Regions from separate parts of the Turicibacter sp. GALT-G1 genome, predicted to be linked through region 1. Evidence: predicted binding sites of a transcription regulator. Region 1 holds the regulator's gene; each other region holds the start of a gene.

Region 1 (2,284 bases):
GTTATTTATCTAAGAGCCTTTAGGAGAGTTATTCAGTTCATATTTTTTAATGACAGGTATGATGAAACGATCTATAAAATTCATGTTTTTGAAAATTTTAGTTCATGCTCTTGTGGATACATTCTGATAAATGTGAGATAATATGGGGGAAAGTGCAAATTATTTGTAATTTCATGGAAATGTGCTATACTAAAGTATAGAAAAAGGGTATAAAAGGAGGAATGAACATGTCAGTCATTCATGCAACAGAAGAATCATTTGCTCAAGAAATCGCAAGTGGATTAGTATTAGTTGACTTCTATGCTGATTGGTGTGGACCATGTAAAATGATTGCACCAGTTTTAGATGAATTAGCAACAGAGTTAGAAGGAACAGCAAAAATTGTTAAAGTAAACGTAGATAACTGTCCAGCAGTTGCAGCTGAATATAAAGTAATGTCAATTCCAACATTAATTTTATTCAAAGATGGACAAGCAGTTCAACAAACAGTAGGTTTCCAACCTAAAGCCTCATTATTATCATTAATTGAAGCAAATAAATAATGAAATTTTAAAAAGAGGGTACACTATGCATTGTACCTTCTTTTGTTTTATTATCAGCCATTGTCTATCTCGAAAACATCTGATTTGAGTTTGTATAATAAAGATAAAAAACAAAAAAATTAGCACTATAGTGTTGACAGTGCTAATAGAGTTTTATATAATGGTATTAGCACTTAGGGTTAATGAGTGCTAAAAGAGGTGTTTACATTGCTAACAGAACGTCAAATATTAGTTTTAAAGGCAATTGTAGAAGAGTTCATACAAACTGCACAACCAGTTGGTTCGCGAATCCTTTCTAAAAAAGAGGAATTAAACTTCTCTGCTGCAACCATTCGTAATGATATGGCAGATTTAGAGGATTTGGGATTTATTGAAAAAACTCATACATCGAGTGGTCGCGTGCCAAGTCAAAAAGGCTATCGCTATTATGTAGATTTCATCGTAAATCAAGAACCGATGGAGACAACACCAGAAGTAGGAATATTTAGACAATTGTTAGATCAAAAACAATTTGAACGTGAAACAACGATTAAAGAAGCTGTGAAGCTCTTATCGAGTTTGACTAACTACACATCGATTTTACTTGGACCTTCTAGAGATTATAGTCGAGTGAAAAAAATTCAACTTGTTCCAATCTCAGAACGTCAAGCGGTGTTTGTTTTGATTACAGATCAAGGCCATGTAGAAAGTCGAACAATTACTCTTCCAACTAATATTGATATGACTAGAATGGAAAGCATTATCAAAGCACTCGATGAGTTATTAGTAGGAGAATACATTGGACATGTTCATGAAAAATTGACAGAAAGTTTTGAACATCAATTACATGATTTTATTTCTTATAAAGAAGAAATTATGTATGCGATGCTACAACTTTTAACCCAGTCATTAAATCAACAAAATTATATTTTGAGTGGGAAGTCAAATATTTTAAAACAACCTGAATTTAACGATTTAGATAAAGCGTATCATTTATTTAATATGATTGAAGCTGATGAAATTGTTAAAGTAATAGAAGCCGACGAAGACGGCCATCAATTAACGGTTAAAATTGGACAAGAGAATGAGATTAAAGCGATGGAGAATTGTACGCTAATTACAGTTCCTTATCAGATTAGTGATCATGAATTTGGTAAAATTGCGGTACTAGGTCCGACCCGAATGGAGTATCGTAAAATTATTCCACTTCTTGAACAAGTTGCTCGAATCATGTCTGATTTATATAAATAGGAGGTGGGACGATTGAATAAGGATGCCCAATCAGTTGAGGAATTAAATGAAGAAAATGTGGAAGCTGTAGAATCAACGTGCTGCCAAGAAGAGTGTGAAGCAACAGAAACAGTTGAAACAATCTCTGAAACTGAAAGTTTAAAGCAGCAAATTGAAGAGTTAAAAGATCAATTGCTACGTAATGCGGCAGAGCTTGAAAACTTCAAGCGTCGTATGAATGAAGAACGTGCACGTGAAGTAAAGTATCGTTCGCAATCAATTGTAACAAATATTATTCCAGCAATTGATAACTTCGAACGTGCATTATCAAGTACGGTTGAAGATGAAAATACCAAAACATTTTTAACAGGATTTAAAATGATCCATGCTCAATTAGTAGATGCTCTTAAACAAGAAGGAGTAGAAGTAATCGAAGCAGAGGGTGTCGCTTTTGATCCAACAGTACACCAAGCAGTGATGCAAGAAGCTGTAGAAGGTGTAGAATCAGGAATGGTATTACAAGAGTTACAAAA
Region 2 (2,284 bases), on a different contig from region 1:
AACTTTAGAATCTGTCACTAAAATGTATGGATTATCTAAAACAGCTTCCATTTTATCTGTATCTGTCACCATATAAGATGATAAATATCCACGATCAAATTGCATTCCTTCAACAATATCCATTGTTGTTTCAAATCCTTTAGACTCTTCTAAAGTAATCACTCCATCATTACCAACACGTTCCATAGCTTCAGCAATTAATTTCCCGATTTCTTCATCTGCAGCAGAAATCGCAGCTACGTTAGCAATTGATTCTTTTCCTTCTATCGGCTTAGAATTAGCCTTTAATGCTTCAACAGCCACTTTCACAGCACGCTCGATTCCACGACGAATCGTTATTGGATTAGCTCCCGCTACAATATTTTTATTTCCTTCACGAATCATCGCTTGAGCTAAAACCGTTGCCGTTGTTGTTCCATCTCCAGCTACATCATTCGTACGGCTTGCAACTTGAGCTACTAAACGAGCTCCCATATTTTCAAACTTATCTTCTAATTCAATTTCTTTTGCAATTGAAACCCCATCATTAATAATTTGAGGCGCTCCAAACTTTTGCTCTAAAATGACATTTCGACCTTTTGGTCCTAAAGTTACTTTTACTGTATCCGCTAATTTATCCACTCCACGAATCATCGCACGACGTGCATCTTCAGCAAATAAAATTTCTTTTGCCATAATATTAAATCCTCCCTTAAATCAAAATTAATATATTAAACTAAATTTAACTTACTCAACAATTGCTAAAATATCATCTTGGGATAAAATAACTAATTCTTTTCCTTGATGTGAGACCTTTGTTCCACCAAATCCGTTATAGATAACACGTTGCCCCACCTCAACAGTTATTGGATGACGTTTCCCATTATCTAATAACTTTCCATCACCAATGGCAACTACAACTCCTTCTGAATGCTTTGGTTTTGAAGCTTCTCCCGAAAGAATGATTCCACTAGCTGTTGTCTTTTCAACCTCAACAATCTCAAGTACAACATTATTGTTTAATGGTTTTAACATGTATGTCCCTCCTCGTTTTAGCACTCTACCTATATGAGTGCTATTAAATAAATTATACAAAGATGAATAAATAATGGCAATACTTTAAACCAAAATCCTTTTTATTATAGTCTACCTAATGATTAATATGCTTAATATTAACATTTATTCCTATTCTTCTATCAAAATCACCTACTAAAATCAATTATTTGACGAATCAAAAAAAGCTAGGAAAATTACTCCTAGCTTAAAACTCTAGCGTTCAACTTTATTTAACTTTATATTCATATGAGTTAAGCCCATTTTTTGAGCCATTGGCTCTAGTACTTTTACTAATGGTACAATTACAACTGTAGCTACACAGGCTTCTAAAAGACCATTTGTAAATACCAATCCAATTAAGGCCATTAATAACTGTGTTGTATCTAACCCTTGAGCAGCTGCATAACTTGGTCCAAAAAAGATATAAATCATTCCTAATACCATCGCCGTATGTAGAACTGTACACAATAGTGCTGTTACGCCTCCGCCAATCATATTTTTATCTCGATTTTTAAACCAACTATAAATTAAACCACCTAATACGCCTAACAATACACGAGGTACAATAGCAATAACTAAGCTCATGAAATTTCCGTGATACTCGCCAAGCGAATAAAAAGGCGTAAATACAAATGATAAAATCGTTGGATTAATCGTGGCATTGACAACACTCGAAATCCCAAAGACAAGACCAGTAATTGCACCCCCTTTGATTCCTAATAAAATCCCTGCTAAAATAACCGGAATATGCATGGTTGTGGCCTTCATCGGCCCAATTGGAATAAATCCAAGAGGGGTAAACATCAATAATACCTCAATACTACAAAACATGGTGACTAAAACTAAATACTTGGTTTTCTTACTTGATTGATTCATTTCTTTCTCCTCCACTGTCGCTTCTTCTGAATGCAACGTCTTGAATAATATTTTTAATCCCCCTAACGCTTTACTTAATTGATGTCAACTGATCATCATTAAGTCTCATTAGTAGAATTACTTCTCCTATTATATTTAAATCTGTGATTACTTTCAATAACAAATCCATAATTTTCCTTTTATTTTGCCTGAACATAAAAAAAGAACCAAATACATTTGATTCCTTTTTATCAACGATCAATAATCTTCTTATCCCTTTGTTTTATGATAAATAACTTTCATTCCTTTAAAAGCTAAATCTGGATCATAAATATCAATCATATCAGTTTCATTATAAATGATACGCCCAAGTCCACCAGTCGCTACCACTTTA
Region 3 (2,284 bases), on a different contig from region 1:
CAATAGAGGCTCTATTAAATAATAATGAATGGGTAGTTAGAACAACCTATAATCGGGCACTAACTTTAATGGGGGATGAGGCCAATGGAGTTGTCTTTGTAGATTTTCCGTTATGGAAAAATATTTTAGATGCTATACTGCATTTTAATTTTAAAAGGGTTAAAAAAGCTTCCTAATATCAACGTGTAAAACGTCCATGGGTTCTGAAGAAATTAGATCAGTTTGGAGTAGAAAAACAAGTGATTATTATAAAAAATAGACGTACAATGAGACGCTTTGTTAAAAATTTAACAGTCCCAAATTAAAAGGTCATCAGCTAATTGCAACTGATGACCTTTTAAAATATTTATTTTTTAGGTGTTAAGATGTATTCGTGGATGTAGTGAGCAACGCCGCTTTCTTTGTTTGATTTTGTTGTGGTGTTCGCTACTGCTTTTAGTTTATCGATGGCATTGTCCATGGCGACACCGACTCCAGCATAGGTTAACATTTCGATATCATTATCTCCGTCACCGAAAGCGATAATATCTTTTTGTTCAATGTTGAAATATTTGGCCAATTTTTCAATCGCTGTTGCTTTATTTGTATTTGATTTAAACACTTCGATAATGTTGACATTATCGCCATCCCATTTGCGGCATGTCACGATGTCACCGTAGTTTTCACGTAAGAAACTCATGACTTTTTCTGGGTATCCCTCTTTAGCTTCTAATAAGAATCCGTTTGGATGTTCGTCTAATGTTTCTTTAAATGGTCCGTATTTCACTGATGTACATGTTTCAATATGGAACCAATCACGAATAGTATCTCCTTGATGTAAGACATATAAGTGATCTTTGTATTCACAAAAGGCATTGACGATATAATCTTTTAATTCTGAATCGAATAAAGTTAAAACAACCTCTGTTGGGATTTGAGCCACAATATCCTCAAAGGTTTCGTCTTCTGGATGATGTATATAAGCTCCATTAAAGTTAATAATAGGTGTATCAAGACCTAACTCTTTGTAGAAGTGTAACGATGCACGTGCTGGGCGGCCTGTTGCAATCACAACGATATGTCCTGCTTCTTTTGCAGCGATTAAAGCTTCTTTTGTATTTGGGTCAAGTGTTTCCCAATTTTGTAATGCAGTTCCATCTAAGTCTGTTACGATTAGTTTCTTTGTTTCCATTAAAACACCTCCGGATAAATATGATAACACAGATAGCGAACAAGTTAAATGAACTTATACAAGATGTGGTAAATTTGTGCAACGTGATTAGTCTTGGCTATTTACAAAATAATAAACACTTACATTCTGGAATTATTAGCACTCTTATTGACTGAGTGCTAAAACAAGAGTATAATGATAGTATCATCATAGATGATGAAGAAATGGAGTGAGAATCATGAATATTAATAAAATGACTGAAAAGCTACAACAGGGCTTAGTAAATGCACAGTCTCTTGCAACTTCATTACATCACCAAGAGATTGATACCCCGCATTTATTAATGTCCTTATTACAAGACCATGACGGATTAGCCGCTCGTGTTTTTACAAAGGCAGGCTATCCGATTCAAGAGATATTACAAGAATTAAAACAAATTTTAGATAAAAAGCCAGCTGTTACTGGAGCAACAGGTGATCCATACGTTTCAGCAGATTTAAATCGTGCTTTATTAAAAGCAGATGATTATGCTCGAGCTTGGAAAGATGATTATTTATCAGTGGAGCACGTCTTGCTTGCGATGCTTGAATCAAAAGATTATCAAATGAAGCAATTAATAAAAAAACATCAGATTAATGAAAAGCACTTAAAAGAAATTATTTCACAGATAAGGGGGAATTCACGCGTGATGACACAAAACCCAGAAGCAACTTATGAAGTCTTAGAAAAATACGGACGTGACTTAGTAGAAGATGTAAAATCAGGAAAAATTGATCCGGTTATTGGTCGCGATGAAGAGATTCGTCGTGCGATTCGTATTTTATCTCGTAAAACAAAAAATAACCCGGTGTTAATTGGTGAGCCTGGGGTTGGTAAAACTGCTATCGTTGAAGGGTTAGCTTGGCGTATTGTTCGACAAGATGTGCCTGAAAGTTTAAAAGATAAAGTGATTTTTGAATTAGACTTAGCCGCTTTAGTTGCCGGTGCTAAATATCGTGGTGAGTTTGAAGAGCGTTTAAAAGCGGTATTGAATGAAGTTAAAAATAGTGATGGACGTATTATTTTATTCATTGACGAAATTCATACCATCGTTGGAGCAGGACGTACAGATGGTGCAATGGATGCAGGGAACTT

Evidence for each region. Region 1 encodes HrcA, which represses chaperone genes, less so after heat shock. Its sites were predicted from a motif close to TTTTAGCACTNNNNNNNNNNNAGTGCTAAAA; they were not measured.
Region 2: the regulator HrcA is predicted to act here: its motif matches at 1,030-1,060, upstream of NEH74_RS05750 (co-chaperone GroES).
Region 3: the regulator HrcA is predicted to act here: its motif matches at 1,305-1,335, upstream of clpB (ATP-dependent chaperone ClpB).

What each region holds. Positions count from the first base shown of each region.
Region 1 covers NZ_JAMQUS010000065.1:10,093-12,376, reverse strand. Annotated here, with positions in the region: gene NEH74_RS11145 (amino acid ABC transporter ATP-binding protein) at 1-23, shown strand, start outside; gene trxA (thioredoxin) at 228-542, shown strand; gene hrcA (heat-inducible transcriptional repressor HrcA) at 750-1,772, shown strand; gene grpE (nucleotide exchange factor GrpE) at 1,785-2,284, shown strand, end outside.
Region 2 covers NZ_JAMQUS010000027.1:86,299-88,582, forward strand. Annotated here, with positions in the region: gene groL (chaperonin GroEL) at 1-675, opposite strand, end outside; gene NEH74_RS05750 (co-chaperone GroES) at 727-1,014, opposite strand; gene NEH74_RS05755 (ECF transporter S component) at 1,249-1,911, opposite strand; gene NEH74_RS05760 (type III pantothenate kinase) at 2,161-2,284, opposite strand, start outside.
Region 3 covers NZ_JAMQUS010000022.1:38,394-40,677, reverse strand. Annotated here, with positions in the region: gene NEH74_RS04055 (hypothetical protein) at 1-176, shown strand, start outside; gene NEH74_RS04050 (Cof-type HAD-IIB family hydrolase) at 347-1,171, opposite strand; gene clpB (ATP-dependent chaperone ClpB) at 1,389-2,284, shown strand, end outside.